Regions from separate parts of the Streptomyces melanosporofaciens genome, predicted to be linked through region 4. Evidence: riboswitches for the same ligand, from Rfam matches in the RefSeq annotation. Region 4 holds a riboswitch; each other region holds the start of a gene.
The links. A riboswitch is a leader RNA that binds a small molecule or an ion and turns the genes downstream of it on or off. The one in region 4 is predicted to bind cyclic di-AMP.
Positions count from the first base shown of each region.

Region 1 (5,400 bases), 1.0 Mb from region 4:
CTGAGGTAATCACGAGACAATTCCGACACCTTTTCGACACGATCCTGAGGCAACCGTTTGCACTCGTGAGCTGTCCTGGTAAAGAGCGAGGCAGTCGAGAGGAGTGGCCATGGGGGCAGTGGGGGCAGTCAGAAGCAGGCATGGTGGGCGTGGCCGACGCGCGGGCCTCGTGCTGGGGCTGGCGGGGATGACGGTGCCGCTCGCGGTCGCCGTCGCCGGTCCCGCGCAGGCTCAGGCACGGCCGGCCCAGGCACGGCCGCTGGGCAGGTCGGCCGGATCGGTGACACCGGCGACCATGGCCGCGTCATCGTGTACGACCAGCGTGGGGCCGTACCAGAGGCAGGCCGAGCGGTTCCTGGGCCGCCCCGTGGACGGGCGGCAGTCGCGGGCGGACTGTCTCGCGATCCAGAAGTTCCAGGTCAACCACGGCATCAGCCCGACGATCGGCTACGCGGGCCCGATCACCTGGGGCGTGATGAGCCTGATCAACACCCAGAAGGCGGCCGGACACAACCCGAACGCGGCGAAGAAGTGCCCGACCAACAAGGGCCGCATCGCCTGTGTCGACCTCACCCGGCAGCTCAGCTGGATCCAGGACGGCTCCCGGCTGGTCTACGGGCCGGTGCCGGTGCGGTCCGGGCGGAACGGCTTCGAGACCCGCACCGGGCTGAAGAAGATCTACTGGCGGAACATCGACCACTGGTCGACGCTCTACAAGGTCGCCATGCCCTACAGCCAGTTCTTCGACGGCGGTCAGGCGTTCCACTCGATCGCCGGGAGCGTATGGTCCCCGCCCGGCTCCCACGGCTGCGTCAATATGCGCACGGGCGAGGCCAAGAAGTACTGGAGCCTGCTGAAGAACGGCGACGACGTGTACGTCTACGGGCGCAAGCCCGGCACGTGAGCCGATGAGGTGACGGATGCCGCTGCCCGGGGCCCCGGCCCCGGGCAGCGGCACGCCAAGGGCCGTGCGGCCCCCGTGCCGCCCTACGCGGGCCGCACGCTCCCGTAGATCGGCATCTCGGTGATCGGCGCCTTCTTCACCACATCGCCCGGCTTCGGCGCGTGGATCATCATCCCGTCGCCGATGTAGAGGCCGACATGGCTGATGTCGTCGTAGAAGAAGACCAGATCGCCCGGCTGGAGTTCGGACGTCGAGACGCGCGTACCGGCCTTCACCTGGTCCCAGGTGGTGCGCGGCAGCGAGATCCCGGCCGTCTTCCAGGCCGCCTGCGTCAGCCCTGAGCAGTCGAAGGAGCTGGGGCCGGTCGCGCCCCAGACATACGGCTTGCCGAGCTGCGACTTCGCGAAGGCGATGGCCTGGGCCGCCTTGGAGCTGTTGGCCGGCGCCGAGGGCGTCGTCGAACCGGAGCTGCTGTCTCCGTTCTGCTGCTCCTGCTTCTTGCGCGCCGCCTCCTGGCGCTGCTTCTCGGCGAGCGCGGCCGCCTTACGGCGGGCCTCTTCCGCCTTCTTCTTCTCGATCGCCGCCAGCCGCGCCTTCTCCTTGGCGGTCAGATTCGCCAGCAGCCGCCGGGCCTCGGTCAGCTTGTCCTGGACGGTCTTCTTCTGGGTCTTCAGCTGCTTCTGCGACGCGGTCAGCGAGGCGAGGCTCTCGCTGGCCTTACCGCGCTCCTTGGCGGCGCTCGCCTGCTGCTTCTGGAAGTCGTCGACGGCCTGCTTCTGCCGACCGGTCAGCCGGTCGATCAGATGCGACTGGTCGAAGACGTCCTGCGGATCGTTGGAGAACAGCAGGGTCGCGGCGGAGCGGGCCATTCCGCCGTCGCGGTACTGGGCGGCGGCGTAGGCGCCGAGCGTGCGCCGCGCCTCGTTGAGCTTCTCGGTGCGCTCGGCGACGGAGTCCAGCAGCTTGTCGACCTTGCCCCGCTGCTGATCGGCCCGCTCCTTGGCGGCGTTGTAGCGCTGGGTGGCGCTCTCCGCCTGGTGGTAGAGGGTGTCGACCTTCTCCTTGACCTTCTCGATCGACGGGGCGGCCGGCTTGGGGTCGCCCGGCGCGGCGTTGGCCGTCTGGGAGAGGAGGGTGACGGATGCGAGAGCGGCCGTGGTGAACCCGACGGCCGTACGGCGGCCGTGACCGGTGAGCGGGGCCGGTATTCGGCTCCGCGGCTTGCGGTGCGACGCCAAGGGAGGCGACTCCTTCCGTGGACCGCCTACCGGGTTAGCTGTCGGGTTCGGGCGGTACGGAAGGTTGCCCTACGGCCGTGTCCGGGCGGCACCTGCGTGCCACGCCGTTCGGGCCGATTCACCCCGGTGTTGCGTTGTCGGGTCCCCGGCTCCGGGCGCCCTACGGCGGTGCCGGACTCGGCGGAGGCCGCCCGTGCCGACGTGGTTCGCCGACGGATCTTCCGGGCCGCCTGACGCAGGACGGTAGCCAACACGTGGGGCTCCTGTGAAGACTGGTGGCCGTTTTGCCCGAAACCGTTTCGTGATGTTCGGGCATCGGCTGTCAGTGGGGCGGCCTAGACTCGGGGAGCGATGAGCAGCCTCTTTGACGACAGCTTCCTGGCGGACCTCGGGCCTCCTTCGAACGAGGAGCCACCGCCGCCGCCCGAGGATTCGGCGCACCCCGGCCCCGACGGTGCCGAGGACGTGCCGCATCACCTGTTCAGCGGCGGCTTCGACGCGCCCGTGCCCCGGGAGGCCCATTACCGGGACGGCGCGGCGCGGCCCGTCGTGGACCCGTCCGCCCTGCTCGAGGGGTTGAACGAGCAGCAGAGAGCCGCCGTGGAGCACACCGGCTCGCCGCTGCTGATCGTCGCGGGCGCCGGCTCCGGCAAGACCCGGGTGCTCACCCACCGCATCGCCTATCTGCTCGGCGCCCGCGGGACGCACCCCGGCCAGATCCTCGCCATCACCTTCACCAACAAGGCGGCGGGCGAGATGAAGGAGCGGGTGGAGGAGCTCGTCGGCCCGCGGGCGAACGCCATGTGGGTCTCCACCTTCCACAGCGCCTGCGTCCGCATCCTGCGCCGCGAGTCCAAGAAGCTCGGCTTCACCTCATCGTTCTCGATCTACGACGCCGCCGACTCCAAGCGGCTGATGTCGCTGGTCTGCCGGGATCTGGATCTCGACCCCAAGCGGTTCCCGCCGAAGTCCTTCAGCGCCAAGATCTCCAACCTGAAGAACGAGCTGATCGACGAGGAGACCTTCGCCGGACAGGCGACGGACGGTTTCGAGAAGACGCTGGCCGAGGCGTATGCGATGTACCAGGCGAGGCTGCGCGAGGCCAACGCGCTGGACTTCGACGACATCATCATGACCACGGTCAATCTGCTCCAGGCGTTCCCGGACGTGGCCGAGCACTACCGCCGCCGCTTCCGGCACGTCCTGGTGGACGAGTACCAGGACACCAACCACGCGCAGTACACCCTCGTGCGCGAGCTGGTGGGCACGGACACCGAGGAGACCACGGCCGCCGAGCTGTGCGTGGTGGGCGACGCCGACCAGTCGATCTACGCCTTCCGGGGCGCCACGATCCGCAACATCCTCCAGTTCGAGGAGGACTACCCCACCGCGCGGACGATCCTCCTCGAGCAGAACTACCGCTCCACCCAGACCATCCTGAGCGCGGCCAACGCGGTCATCGAGCGCAATGAGAACCGCCGCCCGAAGAACCTGTGGACCGAGGCCGGCGCCGGGACCGAGATCACCGGCTATGTGGCCGACACCGAGCACGACGAGGCCCAATTCGTCGCCGACGAGATCGACCGGCTGACCGACGCGGGCGACGCCAAGGCCGGTGACGTGGCGGTCTTCTACCGGACCAACGCCCAGTCCCGTGTCTTCGAAGAGATCTTCATCCGGGTCGGGCTGCCGTACAAGGTCGTCGGCGGCGTGCGCTTCTACGAGCGCAAGGAGGTCCGGGACGTCCTCGCCTATCTGCGGGTGCTGGCCAACCCCGAGGACTCCGTCCCGCTCCGCCGGATTCTGAACGTGCCCAAGCGCGGCATCGGGGAGCGCGCGGAGGCCATGATCGACGCGCTGGCGCTGCGCGAGAAGATCACCTTCCCGCAGGCGCTGCGCCGGGTCGACGACGCGTACGGCATGGCGGCCCGCTCGGCCAACGCCGTCAAGCGGTTCAACACGCTCATGGAGGAGCTGCACACCATTGTGGAGTCCGGGGCGGGCCCGGCGACCGTCCTGGAGGCGGTGCTGGAGCGCACCGGCTATCTGGCCGAGCTCCAGGCGTCCACCGACCCGCAGGACGAGACCCGGATCGAGAACCTGCAGGAGCTCGCGGCCGTGGCCCTGGAGTTCGAGCAGGACCGCGGCGAGGAGAACCCCGGCACCCTCGCGGACTTCCTGGAGCAGGTCGCGCTCGTCGCCGACTCCGACCAGATCCCCGACGAGGACACCGACGGCTCCGGCGTGATCACGCTGATGACGCTGCACACGGCGAAGGGCCTGGAGTTCCCGGTCGTCTTCCTCAGCGGCATGGAGGACGGCGTCTTCCCGCATATGCGGGCGCTCGGCCAGACCAAGGAGCTGGAGGAGGAGCGGCGGCTGGCCTATGTGGGTATCACCCGGGCCCGCGAGCGGCTCTATCTGACCCGCTCGACCATGCGCAGTGCCTGGGGCCAGCCCGCGTACAACCCGCCCTCCCGCTTCCTGGAGGAGATCCCGGACCAGTATGTCCGGTGGCGGCGCACCGGGCCCGCCACCCCGTCGGCGTCCATGGGCGGCGTCGCCTCGACCCCGCCGTCGGGGCTGTCGTCCAGTCTGTCGTCGTCGCGTTCGCGCACCGGGGGCAGCGGGTTCGCGACCCGGCGGGCCAAGGAGCGTCCGGTGGTCGCGCTGGCCATCGGCGACCGGGTCACCCATGACTCGTTCGGGCTCGGCACGGTGGTGGCGGTGAAGGGCAGCGGGGACAACGCGGAGGCGACGATCGACTTCGGCGAGGAGAAGCCGAAGCGGCTGCTGCTGCGGTACGCACCGGTGGAGAAGCTGTAGCTCTGGCGGCTGGCCGAAGCACTGAGGCTGGAGCGCGCCGGCGGCGCGCTCCAGCGGTCAGGATCCGGGTCGGGGGCGGGGCCGGTCCCGGAGCCGGTCAGGTCGGGTCGAGACCCTTTCCGCGCAGCCAGGGCAGCGGGTCGATGGCCGAGCCACCGCCGGGGTGGACCTCGAAGTGCAGATGGGGGCCGGTGGAGTTCCCGGAGTTCCCGGAGTACGCGATGGTCTCCCCGGCCTTGACGGTGCCGGAGCGGATCTTGGCGCTGCTGAGGTGGCAGTACCAGGTCTCCGTGCCGTCCGGGCTGGTCAGGACGACCATGTTGCCGTAGGCGTCGTTCCACTGCGTCGTCACGGTGCCGTCGGTGGCGGCCATCACGGGCGTCCCGTAGCTCACCGGGAAGTCGATGCCGGTGTGCACGGACATCCAGTTGA
Region 1 covers NZ_FNST01000002.1:2,673,864-2,679,263, reverse strand. The annotation lists gene BLV72_RS13985 (L,D-transpeptidase) at 188-904, shown strand; gene BLV72_RS13980 (C40 family peptidase) at 988-2,142, opposite strand; cyclic di-AMP (ydaO/yuaA leader) riboswitch at 2,151-2,320, opposite strand; gene pcrA (DNA helicase PcrA) at 2,494-4,968, shown strand; gene BLV72_RS13970 (M23 family metallopeptidase) at 5,066-5,400, opposite strand, start outside.
Region 1: another riboswitch for cyclic di-AMP. It lies ahead of BLV72_RS13980 (C40 family peptidase); the one in region 4 lies ahead of BLV72_RS18415 (M23 family metallopeptidase).

Region 2 (5,400 bases), 1.2 Mb from region 4:
CATCGCGAGCGCCTCGTCCCCGAGCGGATTGACCCCGGGACCGGCCGCGAGGGCATGGGCGACCAGCACGTGCAGGCACTTCACCCGGTCCGGCATCCCGCCCGCGCTGGGGAAGCCCTGGAGCACCTCGATGGCGTCGCGGCGCGCGATGTAGTCCTCGTGCGCGGCGCGGTAGGCGGCGGCGAGCTCGGAGTCGGTGGCCAGCCGGGCCGTCATCTCCTTCATCACGCCCTCGGCCTCCAGCGTGCCGATCGCGGACGCGGCACGCGGACAGGTCAGGTAATAGAGGGTGGGAAAGGGCGAACCGTCCTCGAGCCGCGGCGCGGTCTCCACGACGTCCGGATTGCCGCAGGGGCAGCGGTGCGCGATCGCACGCAGGCCCCGGGGCACCCGGCTGAGCTGCTCTCGTACGGCGTGAATGTCCGCGTCGGTGGGCGCGGTGGGCTCCGTCTGGGGCGGGGGCGTATCCATGAGTGGGAAAGTTCTTCTTCGTTTCGATTCGTCACCGGGTGCGACCGGCGGCCACAGCGCGGCGCCTCAGCGGCGCGCGCTGCCCGCCCCCGCCGCGTCCGCCGTGTCCACGGCGTCCCAGAGGTTGGAGTACCAGGGGCGGCCGGCCGCGCCCTGGTCGGTGGAGCGCTCGGTGGAGCCGCTGCCGTCCACCACGCTGTAGCCGGTCTCCCCCGGCATCAGGAAGTGCAACCGCTCCCGGGCCTGCTGCTCGGTGTAGGCGGGGTCGCGCAGCCGGGCCTTCCGCTCCCGCAGCTTCTTCACGTCCTCGCGGGCCCGCTGGGCCTCGCTCCGCTGCTCGGCGATGTCGGAGCGCTGGGAGATGTACTGCCGCATCGGGTAGGCGAGCGCCACCACGAGCGAGCAGACGACCAGCGCGAGCAGGGCCGCGCGGCCGGTCAGCCGGCCCCGGCGGCGCTTGGTCCGCACCCGGTAGACCCGGGCGGCGGCATGCTCGCCGAGCGCCTTGAGCCTGGTCGCGGTGGAGAACCGCTCGCGATCCGCCGGCACGTCGCCTCCCCGGAGATGAGTTCGCTTGAGTGACGCGTAACGCCGTCCCCGGTCACGGTACGGGACCGCGGCCGGGGACGGGTGTCAGACGTGTCTGCTACGTGAGGACGTACGCAGGTCAGCCCTTGAAGCGCGGGAAGGCCGAGCGACCCGCGTACACCGCGGCGTCGTCGAGGATCTCCTCGATGCGCAGCAGCTGGTTGTACTTGGCCACCCGCTCGGAGCGGGCCGGGGCGCCGGTCTTGATCTGGCCGCAGTTGGTGGCGACGGCCAGGTCGGCGATGGTGACGTCCTCGGTCTCACCGGAGCGGTGCGACATCATGCACTTGTAGCCGCTGCGCTGGGCCAGCTCGACGGCGTCCAGGGTCTCGGTCAGCGAGCCGATCTGGTTGACCTTGACCAGCAGGGCGTTCGCGGTGTCGCTGTCGATACCGCGGGAGAGCCGCTCGGGGTTGGTGACGAAGAGGTCGTCGCCGACCAGCTGGACCTTGTCGCCGAGCTGCTCGGTGATGGTCTTCCAGCCGTCCCAGTCCTCCTCGTTCAGCGGGTCCTCGATGGAGACCAGCGGGTACGCGGCGACCAGCTCGGCGTAGTACGAGGTCATCTCGGCGGCGGTGCGGGACTTGCCCTCGAACTCGTACGACCCGTCCTTGTAGAACTCGGAGGCGGCGACGTCCAGCGCGAGCGCGATGTCCTGGCCCGGCTGGTAGCCGGCCTTCTTGATCGCCTCGAGGATCAGGTCGAGGGCCTCACGGTTGGAGCCGAGGTTCGGCGCGAAGCCGCCCTCGTCGCCGAGGCCGGTGGACAGGCCGCGCTCCTTCAGCACGGACTTCAGGGTGTGATAGACCTCGGCGCCCCAGCGCACGGCCTCGGAGAAGGACTCCGCGCCGATCGGCGCGATCATGAACTCCTGGATGTCCACATTGGAGTCGGCGTGCGATCCGCCGTTGAGGATGTTCATCATCGGCACCGGCAGCAGATGGGCGTTCGGCCCGCCGAGGTAACGGAAGAGCGGGAGGTCGGACGCCTCGGAGGCGGCGTGCGCGACCGCGAGGGAGACGCCGAGGATGGCGTTGGCACCGAGCGAGGACTTGTCCGGGGTGGCGTCCAGGTCGAACATCGCCTGGTCGATCAGGCGCTGCTCGGTGGCGTCGTAGCCGACCAGCTCGGGGCCGATCTGCTCGATGACGGCGAGGACGGCCTTCTCCACGCCCTTGCCGTTGTAGCGGTTCTTGTCGCCGTCACGGAGCTCGAGGGCCTCGAAGGCGCCGGTGGAGGCGCCGGACGGAACGGCGGCACGGCCGGTGCTGCCGTCGTCGAGGCCAACCTCGACCTCGACCGTGGGGTTGCCTCGCGAGTCGAGGATCTCGCGAGCTACGACGACGTCGATGGACGGCACGAGGTTCTCCTTCGTATGGGTCTGCGGTAGCAGCACGAGCCTAACGGGCCGGGAGGGCTGCACCCCGCGTTCGCCCGCCCCACGAGACGGGGGCGTGACACAAAAAGCCAGATTCCGAATCACATATCCAGACTTCTGGTGAATCGGGAAATGGGGGAGCCCCGGTGGGGCGCGCCATGGGGGCGGCACGCCCGACCGGGGCTCGACTCTCAGGTGCTCACCGCGGCTCAGCCGAGGTGGAGCTTCTGGCCGGGGTAGATCAGGTCGGCCTTCTCCACGATGTCGTCGTTCAGCTTGAAGAGCTTCTTCCAGCCGCCCTTGACGTGGTGCTCCTTGGCGATCGTGCCGAGGGTGTCGCCGGCCTTGACCTTGTACTCGCCGTCACCCTTCTTGATCGGGCCACGGGGCTGCTCACGCGTGGCGCGCTCGGGCTCGGAGTGCGGCTGCGCCTTCGGCTGGGCAGGCTGGGCGGCCGGGGCCGACTTGGTGGAGGCCGACGGCTGGTCCTGCGAACCGGAGGGCGCGGAGGGCGCGGACGGGCTGCCGCCGGAGGTCAGACCCTTGCCGCAGACCGGCCAGGCGCCCTTGCCCTGGCTGCCGAGGACCTTCTCGGCTATCTGGATCTGCTGGCTCTTGCTGGCCTTGTCCGCGGTGGGCGCGTAGGCGGTGCCGCCGTACGCGGCCCAGGTGGAGCTCGAGAACTGCAGGCCGCCGTAGTAGCCGTTGCCGGTGTTGATCGACCAGTTGCCACCGGCCTCGCACTGCGCGACCTGGTCCCACTGGGAGCTGGTGGCCGCGGAGGCGGAGGTCGCCCCGATGAGGGGCGCCGCCACGGCGGCACCGGCGAGACCGGTGAGCGCGGCGATACGGGTGGCCTTGGAGGGACGGCGGTGCTTCCCGTTGGACTTCAGCATCGTTGGTTCGTTTCCTCACCGACGCCTACGAGGTGAGCTGTCGGGTTCGGACGTGAGTTGCCCGGCCGGTCGCGATGATCGCTCCCGGCTTCACCCCTAGCCGACGAGCCCGTGTCCACAGGCCACTCGGCACCTACCTTGGGTCCCCCGCTCCTGCCTTCGGCGCTGACGCGTCGGATTCCCCCGACCGCCGGCAGGATTCGGCGTGACGATCGACGGTGCTCGCGGTGGCGAGCGGAAAGACGTTAAACACACCTCCCGAGAACGTTCAAACACCCCAATGGCAGCGAATGGGGCTGTAATTGATCTCACCCGGCCCACATCGGCGCAGGTAGGGCCGGGTGAGGAGAGATCGGACAGGAGGTGCGGCCCGGAAATTGTGACGAGATGTATGTCTCACCGGAACCAGATCGGGCAATTCCCCCCGAATCACTGCTCCCTGATGGAGAGGTCAAGTCGCTGACCAGGGATGATCAGGTCGGGGTCGATTCCGATGAGCTCCTCGTTGCTCTCGTAGAGCCCTTCCCAACCTCGGGACACATTTCGGTCCTCGGCGATCCCTGACAGATTGTCACCGGGGCGAACAGTGTAATCGTCGCCCGTGGGGCCCTGGTCGCGGTCCGCGGCGTCGCGCGAAGCGTGGCGCCCGGAGGGCTGCCCGCCCACCGCATCGCCGCCCTCGGCCCGCTCCCCGGCGTCCGGGGAGCCGCGGTGACGGCCGGAGGGCGAGGGGTCGGCGGAGGGATCCGCCGAGGACCCCTTCGAGCCGTCCGACGCCGAGTCGTCCGAGTCGCCCGATGCCGGGTCATCCGAGGCCGAGCCGTCCGGCGTCGGGGTGTCCGATGCCGAGCCGTCCAGCCCATCGGGGGACTTGGAGGTGTGGGGGGCCTCCGGCTCCTCGGTCGATCCGGACGAATCCGGCTTACCGGCGCTGTCGGACGTCCCCGAACGGTCCGACTCCGGCGAGGAGGAGCCGTCCCGCCCCCGGTCCCCCGCCTCGCCCCGGCCGGTCCCCGCATCCGGGGTGGCCGTGCCACCGGGGTTCACATCGGGGGCGCCGCCGCCGTCGGTGAGCCCGGCGCCCAGCGCACAGCTCGGCCAGGCGTCGGGGCCGCGGTCGCCGAGGATCGACTGGGCGACGGATATCTGCTGGGAGCGGCTGGCCAGGTCGGGACGCGGGGCGTACTCCGTGCCGCCGTAGTCCTTCCACATGTCGAGGGTCAGCTGCAATCCGCCGTAGAAGCCGTTGCCCTCGTTGGCGCTCCACATGCCGCCGCTCTCGCACTCGGCGACCTGATCCCAGGTGGCGGTGTCGGCGGCCTGGGCGCCCGACGCCCCGAAGAGGGGCAGGGCGATGCTCGCTCCCGTGACCCCCGCCGCGACGATGATGGCCGGAGCCTGACGGGGGCGACGGTGTCGACCATTACCGGAACGCATGCGATTGCCCTCTCTATGGCGAACTCGGTTGCCGGTGAACATAGCGAGGGCACTCGATCATCACAAGCCGATGTATCCCAGGTCACGCCGAGGTCACACAGCTGATCATTCGTCACCAATGTCCGTACGCACGGGCCTTGGACGCCTCAGCGGTCCGCGGAATTCCAGGTCACCGGGAGCGTGCGCAGCCCGCGCATGATGAGCCCGCCGCGCCACCGCAGATCCTCCGGATCCGCCGCGAGCCGCAGTCCGGGCAGGCGCCGCAGCAGGGTGGCGATCGCGGTCTGCGCCTCCAGCCGGGCGAGCGGGGCGCCGAGGCAGTAGTGGATGCCGTGGCCGTAGCCGAGGTGCTGGTTGTCGCGGCGGGTGAGGTCGAGGAGATCGGGCTCCGCGAACCGCTCGGGGTCCCGGTCGGCGGCGGCGAGCACCACCAGCACCGGCTCCCCTTCGGCGATGCGCTGGCCCGCGAGGGTGAGCGGCTCGGTGGCGAACCGCCAGGTGGCGATCTCCACGGGCCCGTCGTAGCGCAGCAGCTCCTCGACCCCGGCGGCCAGCAGCCGCTCGTCCCCTTCTTCCAGGGCCCGCTGCATGACGGCTCGCTGCTCCGGATGGCGCAGGAGTGCGTAGACG
Region 2 covers NZ_FNST01000002.1:2,494,821-2,500,220, forward strand. The annotation lists gene BLV72_RS13175 (DUF501 domain-containing protein) at 1-471, opposite strand, end outside; gene BLV72_RS13180 (FtsB family cell division protein) at 538-1,020, opposite strand; gene eno (phosphopyruvate hydratase) at 1,139-2,419, opposite strand; gene BLV72_RS13190 (transglycosylase family protein) at 2,647-3,333, opposite strand; cyclic di-AMP (ydaO/yuaA leader) riboswitch at 3,341-3,508, opposite strand; gene BLV72_RS13195 (LysM peptidoglycan-binding domain-containing protein) at 3,763-4,770, opposite strand; gene BLV72_RS13200 (cytochrome P450 family protein) at 4,917-5,400, opposite strand, start outside.
Region 2: another riboswitch for cyclic di-AMP. It lies ahead of BLV72_RS13190 (transglycosylase family protein); the one in region 4 lies ahead of BLV72_RS18415 (M23 family metallopeptidase).

Region 3 (5,400 bases), 1.7 Mb from region 4:
CGGCCTGGCTCACCTCTTCGAGCACCTGATGTTCCAGGGCTCCGCGCAGGTGACCGGCAACGGCCACTTCGAGCTGGTGCAGGGGGCCGGCGGCTCGCTCAACGGCACGACCAGCTTCGAGCGCACCAATTACTTCGAGACCATGCCCGCCCACCAGGTCGAGCTCGCCCTGTGGCTGGAGGCCGACCGGATGGGTTCCCTCCTGACCGCACTGGACGAGGAGAGCCTGGAGAACCAGCGCGACGTCGTCAAGAACGAGCGCCGCCAGCGGTACGACAACGTCCCGTACGGCACCGCCTTCGAGAAGCTCGTCTCCATGGCGTACCCCGAGGGCCACCCGTACCACCACACCCCGATCGGCTCCATGGCCGACCTGGACGCGGCCTCCCTGGAGGACGCGCGGGAGTTCTTCCGCACCTACTACGCGCCGAACAACGCCGTGCTGTCGATCGTCGGCGACATCGACCCCGAGCAGACGCTCGCCTGGATCGAGAAGTACTTCGGCTCCATCCCCTCCCACGACGGCAAGCGGCCGCCCCGCGACGGCACGCTCCCGGAGGTGATCGGCGGCCAGCTGCGCGAGGTCGTGGAGGAGGAGGTCCCGGCCCGCGCCCTGATGGCCGCCTACCGGCTGCCGCACGACGGCACCCGCGAGGCCGACGCCGCCGATCTGGCGCTGACCGTCCTCGGCGGCGGGGAGTCCTCCCGGCTCCACAACCGCCTGGTGCGCCGCGACCGCACCGCCGTGGCCGCCGGATTCGGCCTGCTGCGGCTGTCCGGCGCCCCCTCGCTGGGCTGGCTGGACGTGAAGACCTCCGGCGGTGTCGAGGTGCCGGCCATCGAGACCGCCGTCGACGAGGAGCTGGCCCGCTTCGCCGAGGAGGGGCCGACCCCGCAGGAGATGGAGCGGGCGCAGGCGCAGATCGAGCGCGAGTGGCTGGACCGGCTGGCCACGGTCGGCGGCCGGGCCGACGAGCTCTGCCGGTACGCCGTGCTCTTCGGCGACCCGCAGCTGGCGCTGACCGCCGTGGAGCGGGTGCTCGACATCACCGCCGAGGAGGTGCGGGCCGTGGCCGCGGCGCGGCTGCGCCCCGACAACCGCGCCGTGCTGGTCTATGAGCCCGTCCAGGGCGCCGAGGACGCAGCCGACACCGCCGAGACCGACGCAGAAGGGGAGGCGGCCCAGTGAGCGACGCCGTCACCGCGACCATGACCTTCCACCCGCAGCCCAAGGGCGGCGCGCCCAAGCCGTGGGCGTTCCCGGCCCCCGAGCGCGGTGAGCTGTCCAACGGCCTTACCGTGCTGCGCTGCCACCGCCCCGGCCAGCAGGTCGTCGCCGTCGAGATCAATCTGGAGGCGCCGCTGGACGCCGAGCCCACCGGGCTCGAAGGCGTCGCCACGATCATGGCGCGCGCCCTGTCGGAGGGCACCGACAAGCACGACGCCGAGGAGTTCGCCGCCGAGCTCGAGCGCTGCGGCGCCACGCTGGACGCGCATGCCGACCACCCCGGCCTCCGCGTCTCCCTGGAGGTCCCGGTCTCCCGGCTGCCCAAGGCGCTCGGTCTGCTGGCCGACGCCCTGCGTGCGCCCGCCTTCCCGGACGGCGAGGTCGAGCGGCTGGTGCGCAACCGGCTGGACGAGATCCCCCATGAGCTGGCCAACCCGGCCCGCCGCGCCTCGATGGCCCTCTCCGCGGCCCTCTTCCCGGCCGAGTCGCGGATGTCCCGGCCGCGCCAGGGCACCCAGGAGACCATCGAGGGCATCGACGCCGCGGCCGTGCGGGCCTTCTACGAGGCGCATGTCCGCCCCTCCACGGCCACCGCCGTGATCGTGGGCGACCTCACCGGGGTCGACCTCGACGGGGCGCTCGCCGACACCCTGGGCGCCTGGACGGGCGGGGCGGGCGCGCCGCGCCCGGTTCCCCCGATCGTCGCGGACGACCTCGGCCGTGTGGTGATCGTCGACCGGCCGGGCGCGGTGCAGACCCAGCTGCTCATCGGGCGCGTCGGCGCCGACCGCCATGACCGGATCTGGCCCGCGCAGGTGCTCGGCACGTACTGCCTCGGTGGCACCCTCACCTCCCGCCTCGACCGTGTGCTGCGCGAGGAGAAGGGCTACACCTACGGGGTGCGCGCCTTCGGTCAGGTGCTGCGCTCGGCGCCCCCGGCGCCCTCGGGCGGCTCCGCGGGCGCCGCCATGCTGGCGATCAGCGGCTCGGTGGCCACCGAGGTCACCGGGCCCGCGCTGGAGGACCTCTGGAAGGTGCTGCGCACGCTGAAGGAGGAGGGGCTCACCGACGAGGAGCGCGATGTCGCGGTGCAGAACCTGGTGGGCGTCGCCCCGCTGAAGTACGAGACGGCGGCGTCCGTCGCGGGCACTCTCGCCGACCAGGTCGAGCAGCATCTTCCGGACGATTTCCAGGCGCAGTTGTACGCCCGCCTCGCGGAGACCGGCACGGTGGAGGCGACCGCCGCGGTGGTGAGCGCCTTCCCGGCGGACCGGCTGGTCACGGTGCTGGTCGGGGACGCCTCGGCGATCGAGGAGCCGGTCAGGGCGCTGGGCATCGGCGAGGTGCGCGTCATCTCCGGCTGAGCCGCGAGGAGTTGGCCGAGTGGCCGGATCCGGCCGAGGAGCCGACGCCCAGGCCGGCTCACTGACGATCCCGGTTCACTGACGATCCGGCAGACGGTCCGGTCAACGAGCTCACGACGGAAGGACCCCGGCCCCCGTAAGGGTGCCGGGGTCCTTCCTTCATGCCCGATTTGCGGGAGTGACAGCTTGTTTGGTTTGTGGGGAGAGCAACAAAAAACCGGAACCGTTTGGTGATCGACAGCGGGCCCGCTTAGCGTCAGTCCGGCTGTTCGCCGGCAACCCGCCGCACCCGCGGCACGGACAGTCATCGCCGAGTCCCCGTACGGCGCGAGCCAGGGGAGCCGGGGACCCACACGTCCCCAGGGGTGAATCGGGCCCCTTCCTCAGCTGGGGGAGGAGTCCGTAGGAGACCTTCCTGCTCCGAACCCGTCAGCTAACCCGGTAGGCGAGAAGGAAGGAAAGGAGTGCGCCTCAGTATGGCGTCCACCCGCACTGCCACCGGGAAACACCGCCGCACCACCAAGGTCAACGTCCGCACCGGCGCGAACGTCGTGGGCATCACCACCGTCGCCTCGGGTGTGGTCGCCGGGATCACCGGACAGGCGTTCGCGGCCGACACGGGCCCCAGTGCCCAGCAGACCGGTCTGACCCAGGCGATCGTGATCGGCGATGGGATCGCGGACCACATCGAGGACCAGGCGCAGGCCCAGGAGACCGCCGCCGAGCAGGCCGCCGCCAAGGCCAAGGCGGAGACGATCGCCCGCCAGGAGGCCGCCAGAAAGGCGGAGGCCGCGGCGAAGAAGGCCAAGGCCGAGCGCGAGGCCAAGGAGCGCGCGGCGCGCGAGGCCGAGCGCAAGCGCCTGAACACCTTCGAGTCGCCGATCAGCGGCTCCTACGTCTCCACCGGCTACGAGGCGGCCAGCGGACTGTGGTCCTCCGGCAGCCACACCGGCATCGACTTCCACGCCTCCTCCGGCACCTCGGTGCACTCCGTGGGCATGGGCGAGATCGTCGAGGCGGGCTGGGGCGGCTCCTACGGCAACAACGTCGTCATCAAGATGAACGACGGCACCTACACCCAGTACGGCCACCTGTCGTCGATCAGCGTCTCGGTCGGCCAGAAGGTCACCCCCGGCCAGCAGATCGGCCTGTCGGGCGCCACCGGCAACGTCACCGGACCGCATCTGCACTTCGAGGCCCGCACCAGTCCGGACTACGGCTCGGACATCGACCCCCTGTCGTATCTGCGCTCGCACGGCGTCAACGTCTGACCCCGCGGGACTCCGCTCACGTCCGACCCCCGCGAGTCTCCGAGAAGGCCCCGTCCACCGGACGGGGCCTTCGGCGTGCCGCCGCCCGCTGACCAAAAAATATCCATGAAATGCACTCCGCCATCGGAAATGACGTCCGATGGGAATAGAGTCGTGCAATGCGCGTTCCATGGATGCGTTTCGCGGGCATTAAGGCGGAGGTTCGACAATGTGGGACCGGAAGTGAGCGGGGATACGACCGCGGCCCAGGGCGGTCGCCGGATTTCGGCGCATGCGGTGTGCACGGCGATTCGCGACGACATCGTCTCCGGCACCCATCAGCCCGGCAGCCGGCTCACCGAGGAACTTCTCGCCCGGCGCTACGGCGTCTCGCGGGTGCCGGTCCGCGAGGCCCTGCGCACCTTGGAGTCCGAGGGCTTCGTGACGACCCGGCGGCACGCGGGGGCCTGCGTCGCCCAGCCCTCCGAGCGCGAGGCGGCCGATCTGCTGGACATCCGGGCGCTGCTGGAGCCGCTGGGCGCCGCGCGGGCCGCACAGCGCCGCACCGAGGCCCATCTGAAGGTGCTGCGCGGGCTGGTCCGGCTCGGCCGGGAGCGGGCCCAACACGGCCGGCTCGGCGAGCTGCGGCCGCTGGGCGACTGGTTCCACGAGACGCTCGCCCAGGCGTCCGGCAGCCCGAGCCTGGCCGCGATGCTCGTCCAGCTGCGCCGCAAGACCGCGTGGGTGTACGCGGCCGTGCCCGCGCCGCAGTCCGCACCGCCCGGGGGTGCCCGGCGCCCCGACCCGGCCGCGCGGGCCGTGGAGTCCTGGGCGGAGCACGGCGCGCTGGTGGACGCGGTGGCGCGCGGTGACGCCGACCGGGCGCGGGCGCTCGCCGCAGCGCACACCGAGCGCGCGCTGGCGGAATACCGGCAGCGCCGCCCCATCCCGGTGAGCGCTTCGAAACATTCCGTAAACACGGCGAGCGGCCGGAATTAACAGCGATCCCGTATACAACTCTCGGGAATTCTCCGCATGGTTTTGCGGCGCCCGGTTTTCGGTCCGCCGAGTCCGGGTGGAAACGGAAAACAGCGGGGCCGCGGGGACCGTAATGGTCGCCGCGGCCCCGCCGTGCCGAACCCTTGAATCACACGGAAATCACACAGGAATCACATGTGAATCGGGCGGTGGATCAGACGGTCTCGGGAAGCTCCTCGAGGCCCTCCGCCACCAGCTTCGCCAGCCGGTCGAGCGCGACCTCGGCATCGTCCGCGTCGGAGGCGAGGACGACCTCCTCGCCGCCCTGGGCGCCCAGGCCCAGCACGGCCAGCATGGAGGCGGCGTTGACCGGGGTGCCGTCGCCCTTGGCGATCGTGATGGGGACGCCGGCGGCGGTGGCCGCCCGGACGAAGATCGACGCAGGGCGGGCGTGCAGGCCCTCGGCCCAGCCGATGGTGACGCGGCGCTCAGCCATGGTGTTGCCCTTCAGGTGTGACGGGTGCTGTTGTCTAGACCAAAATCATACGGTGTCCGGATTCACCCGGTCGATGTCCGAGTG
Region 3 covers NZ_FNST01000002.1:5,343,772-5,349,171, forward strand. The annotation lists gene BLV72_RS25945 (M16 family metallopeptidase) at 1-1,189, shown strand, start outside; gene BLV72_RS25950 (M16 family metallopeptidase) at 1,186-2,592, shown strand; cyclic di-AMP (ydaO/yuaA leader) riboswitch at 2,891-3,054, shown strand; gene BLV72_RS25955 (M23 family metallopeptidase) at 3,069-3,863, shown strand; gene BLV72_RS25960 (GntR family transcriptional regulator) at 4,086-4,841, shown strand; gene BLV72_RS25965 (HPr family phosphocarrier protein) at 5,035-5,316, opposite strand.
Region 3: another riboswitch for cyclic di-AMP. It lies ahead of BLV72_RS25955 (M23 family metallopeptidase); the one in region 4 lies ahead of BLV72_RS18415 (M23 family metallopeptidase).

Region 4 (5,400 bases):
CTGCCGACCCGCCCTGCCCGCAGGCCGTGGCCCCCAGGCCCAGTGCCGCGGCGGCGACGATGGCGGCGGCGATGCGGCGGCCGACGCGGCCACGGAAACGGTTGGTGGCGGTGGTCATCGTGGGTCTCCGTTGCTCTGTTCTCGCGTCTCGTTCCCGGACGACAACCAGCTTCGAAGAACGGCTTGGCGTTCTGCTAATAGTCGGCTAATGCGACACGAGCGGCACACCGCAGGATGCGCGCCGTGGGGCCTGCGTATGGTCGGGGGCAAGGTGACCCTTGGAGTGGGAGGTAGCGGGATGGCTGGAGTGCCGGCGGGGGTTGTGGCTGCGGGTGGGTTGGTTGGGGGGTATTCGGTGGCTCGGTGGACCAAGAGGCGGCCCTTGGGTGGGGTTGCCCTCGCGGCTGCCGGGGCGGTGGCCGCTCGGGGTGGCGGGAGAAGGCCGGGAACGGGGCCGCCGCTGCGCTCAGTGCGGCGTACGTCGCCGCGTTCGCCGGGTCGCATCCGCTGGCGAAGAAGATCGGGGCCTGGCCGTCCGTCTTCGCCGTCGCCGGTGGCGTTGCCCTCGCGTCCTGGGCCCTCGCCGATCGGCGGTAGGGGTCCTCAGTCGTATGTAGCGGTTCGCGTACGTGCGGGGGGCTCAGGCGGGCGGGGCTTGTGGCCCGCCCGCCGTCCTACCGTCCGCCGGGCGGTTCGCCCCCGTCCCGTCCCGCCTTCCCGTCAGTCCGATGCCGACGTCAGCAGGTCCAGTTCCGGCTGGGTCAGCTTGAGGTCGATCGAGGCCAGGAGGGCGGGGAGCTGGTCGACGGAGCTGGCGCTGGCCAGGGGGGCCACGACCGTGGGCTGGGCGAGGAGCCACGCCAGGGCGACCGTGGCGGGCTCGGCGCGGTGGTTGGCGGCGACGTCGTCCAGGGCGGCGAGGACCTTCTGGCCGCGCTCGGTCTCCAGGTGCTGGGCCGCGCCCGAGGAGCGGGGGCTGTCGACCGCCGTGCCCGGGCGGTACTTGCCGGTCAGGAAGCCGGACGCCAGGGAGTAGTACGGGATGGTCGCCAGGTGGTGGCGGGCGGCGACGTCGGCCAGCTCACCCTCGAAGGTGTCGCGGGATACCAGGTTGTAGTGCGGCTGGAGGGCGACATAGCGGGCCAGGCCCTCCTGGGTGGAGAAGGTCAGCAGGGCCTCCAGGCGCTCCGCGCTGACGTTGGACGCGGCGATCTCGCGGACCTTGCCCTCCCTGACCAGCTCGTCCAGGGTGGTGATGATCTCCTCCACCGGCACCGACGGATCGTCGTAGTGGGTGTAGTAGAGGTCGATGTAGTCGGTGCGCAGCCGCTGGAGGGATTCCTCGACGCCCGATTTGATGGCGGACGAGGTCAGGCCGCGGGGCTCCGGGGAGCCGCCGCCCACCTTGGTGGCGAGGACGACGTCGGAACGGTTGCGCCGGGAGGCGAACCAGTTGCCCAGGACGGTCTCGGACTCGCCGCCCTCGTTGCCCGGCACCCACGCGGAGTAGACATCGGCGGTGTCGATGAAATTGCCGCCCGCCGCGACGAAGGCGTCGAGCACCCGGAAGGACTCGGACTCGTTGGCGGTCCAGCCGAAGACGTTCCCGCCGAGGGAGAAGGGGAAGACGGACAGGTCACCGATCTTCTGTGTGTTGTCAGCCATACGTCTTTACAACGGGTGGCCGGGCGGGGTTGTTCCTGGAGTGGTGGCTGGGCGGGGTTGTTCCTGGAGTGGTGGCTGGGCGGGGTTGGTTCTGAGGGGTTGGTCCTGAGGGGTTGTTCCTGAGGGGTTGTTCCTGGGGGGTTGTTCCTGGGGGGTTGTTCCTGGGGGCGGCCCCGTCGGGACGTAAACCGGCGGCCCTGGCGTCAAGGGGGGAGAGAGCGCCAGAGCCGCCGGAGTATCAGGGGTTGTATCAGGGGTTCATCCCGTGCTGGCGCAGCCAGGGCATCGGGTCGATCGGCGAGCCGCCGCCCGGCCGGACCTCGAGGTGGAGGTGCGGGCCGGTCACATTGCCGGTGGCGCCGACGCGGCCGATGACGTCGCCCGCCGTCACCTTGCCCGAGGTGACGACCATCGAGGACAGGTGGCAGTACCAGACCTCGGTGCCGTCGCTGAGGGTCAGCACGATGCGGTAACCGTACGAACCGGCCCAGCCCGCCTGGGTGATGGTGCCGCCGTGCACCGCCTTGGCCGGGGTGCCGGTCGGGGCGGCGAAGTCCTGGCCGGTGTGGTCGGCCGACCAGATGTCGCCCGCCTGGCCGAAGCTCGCGGTCAGGGTGTACGAGCCGACGGGGAGGGTGTACGCGGCGGCGAGCCTGGCCTGGCGCTCGGCCGCGGCCTTCTTCTCGGCCGCCTCCTTCGCCCGCTGCTCGGCGGCCTTCTTCTCCGCCTCGGCCTTGGCCTTCCGCTGCGCGGCCACCTCCGCGGCCTGGTCGGATGCCTTCTCCGCGGCGGCCTTCGCCGCGGCGGTGCGGCTGTCCTCGTCCGCCGCGTTCTGCTGGTTCTCGGCCTGCTGGAGGATGCGGGCGCGGAGCGCCTCGCCCGCGTCGGTGGTGCCGCGCTGCTCGTCCTCGCTGGTCAGCCCGGCCTGGGAGAGCGGGGCGGCGGCCGTCTGCGGGCCGCCGCTGTCGTCCGACGCCCAGGAGCCGATGCCGGGCAGGTCCTTGGCGGCGGGCAGGCTGGCCTTGACCTCATCGGCGACATGGCCGAGGTCCGGCATGGAAATGGGCGGCTTGGGACGGTCCTTGGCGCTGGCCATACCGCCCGCACCGACCGCCGCGATCACGCCGACCCCGAGGACGGCGCCGCTGCGCGCCATGGTCCCGCCGCGCTGCTTGGCCACGCGGTGCCGGCCGCGTACGGGAGCGATGGACTCCTCGGTGGGGTTCCACTCCTCCCAGGGCTCGGTCTCGAATCCGGCACCCGGGCCCTCGAACGCGTCCCCATCCGCATCCGGGTACCGATCGTCGGGGGCGAAGTGGCCGTCCCCGGAGCTCATCCCGGCGCCGGCGTCGAAGCCGGGGCCGTAGGCGGTGGCGGTCCCCAAACCGCCTCCCCGTGTGCGATACGGGGCCTCGTCCAGGGCAGACCTGTTGGACGCCACGGAGGCGCACTCCTTTCCTTCCTTCTCGCCTACCGGGTTAGCTGACGGGTTCGGAGCAGGAAGGTCTCCTACGGGTCAGGTTCGACCCGATTCACCCCAAGGTGTTGGTTCCCCGGTTCCCTTGGTGCTTCTGGTGGTGCGGTACTGCCGGTGTACGTATGGGATTCGGCGACGGCGCACGGTGCCGCCCTTGCGACGGTTGTGACGACCGCGCTGCGTTATCGAACGTTAATAGAGAGCGCGATGTGATTCCAAGCTGTTCTGAGGAATCCGCGCACCTTTGGCATGAACTTAGCGCTCAAGAGGGGACAGATCGGGGCGAGTCGGCACACTGGCCAAAGGTTCACAAAAACGCGTGCGGACCGATCGTGCAGCAATTGTTATGCGGAGGGAGCTCGGTCGACTACGCACGGTATGGACCCGGTCGGCTACGGACGGTATGGACCCGGTCGGCTACGGACGGTGGGGAGTGTCGCCGCCCCCCGTAAGGCCTGTGCGGTGCGCATCACCGCCGTCGCGCCCGTTCCCCCGTCCGTTTCCGCGGGCCGGGGTCCGGCGGACCGCCAGCAGCGCCATGTCGTCCGACGTCCCGCCGTCCGTATGGCGCTCGACATCGGCCACCAACGCGTCCAGCAGCTCCTGCGGATCGGCGAAGCGGCGGCCGCGCAGCTGCTTCGCCGGGTCGTAGAACGCGCCATTGCGGTCCCGGGCCTCCGTCACCCCATCCGTGAACAGCAGCAGCGTCTCCCCCTCCTCGAACCCCAGCTCCATCACCCGGTCCGGCCACCCGGCCAACTCCCCCATCCCCACCGGCAGCGCCGCCGCCTCCGGCTCCAGGGCGCGCACCGCGCCGTCCTCCGCCATGAGCAGCGGTGCCGGATGGCCGCGGTTGAGCAGCCGCAGAGTGGAGCCGCCACGCGGAATCTCGGCCACCACCGCCGTCGTGAACCCCTCGAACACCTCCAGGTCGGCCCGCCGGGCGCCCTCACGCTGCAGCGCCCGTTCCAGCCGGCCCACGAGCGCCTCCAGAGTCGTCTCCTGCTCCGCCGCCTCCCGAAAGCAGCCCAGCAGGATGGCCACGACCTCCACGGCCCCCAGCCCCTTGCCGCGTACGTCTCCGACGGTCAGCCGTACGCCGTGCGGGGTGTCCTGGACCGCGTACAGGTCACCGCCGATCGCCGCGTACTTCTCCGCCGGGACGTAGCGCGCGGCGATCTCCAGCCCGGCGAGACGGGCGGGCGGCGCGGGCAGGACGGCGCGCTGGGCCGCCTCCGCGACACCGCGCGCCGAGGCGAGCCGGTGGTAGCTGCGGCGTACGACACGGTTGATCGCCACCGCCAGCACGGTCACGGTGGCGACCGTGACGATCTCGGTGGCCGCCTGGGTCGGGTCCGTCACACCGTGCAACTCCGCCAGCAGGCAGGTCGTGAGGACGGCGATGACGGCCATGATGACGGTCTGGCGCAGCGGTAAGAGCGCCGCGGCGACCAGAGGGGCGGCGGCGAAGAAGGGCGAGGCGGTGTAGCCGGACGGGGTGGCCAGGTCGAAGCTGACGCCGCCGAGGATGAGGAGGGCGGGAACCCAGCGGGCCACCCGGCGGCCCGGCAGCCCCTGGTGAGCGTCCTCGGCCGGGCCGGGCCCCGCGGTGGGGCCGGTGAATGCGTCGGCGGAGACACCACCGGCCGCGGCGCCGGTGTCGATGAGCGTGCGCAGGCGGGTGCGGCGGCGGTGGGTGTGCGGGCGGCTCAGCCGGGGCCAGGCCGTACGCCACTCCGTACGGGCGCCCGTACGAGCCCTGCTCCCTCGCACCCGCACCGGCTTCTCTCGCTTCCCTGGTCCGCGTCCCGCCGTCGCCGCCCTCGTCACCTTCGTCACCAGGCTTCCGGCTGACGGGCTGCCAGGCGAATCGGTGTCGGCCAAGCGGGTGCTGGACGGGCGCCGTGAGCGGGCCCGGCTCCCGCGCGTGCGCTGCGGGCAGGCAGCGGGCACGCGGAGGGCTCACTGCGGGCACGTGGAGGGCGTACACGGGCACTCAGCGGGCACGCGACGGGCTCTCCGCGGCGCGGCAGAGGCTGTGGGCGCGTCAGACCCACGACGAGAGCGCCAGAGGTTACGCGGCGGGTGCCCTGCCGGCCCGTCAGAGGTCACGAGGGAGTCAGCGGCCAGGAGGGCGTCAGCGGCTACGGGCGCACCAGACACCAGAGGTTGCGGATGCAGCAGAAGTTACGGATACGTCATGGGTTACAGATGCGTCAGAGGCTACGGATGGTCAGAGGCACCCATGCGACGTCAGA
Region 4 covers NZ_FNST01000002.1:3,673,298-3,678,697, reverse strand. The annotation lists gene BLV72_RS18430 (hypothetical protein) at 1-118, opposite strand, end outside; partial or broken gene BLV72_RS18425 (hypothetical protein) at 299-597, shown strand; gene BLV72_RS18420 (aldo/keto reductase) at 721-1,665, opposite strand; gene BLV72_RS18415 (M23 family metallopeptidase) at 1,916-3,106, opposite strand; cyclic di-AMP (ydaO/yuaA leader) riboswitch at 3,118-3,252, opposite strand; gene BLV72_RS18410 (PP2C family protein-serine/threonine phosphatase) at 3,560-4,921, opposite strand; gene BLV72_RS18405 (DUF6227 family protein) at 5,396-5,400, opposite strand, start outside.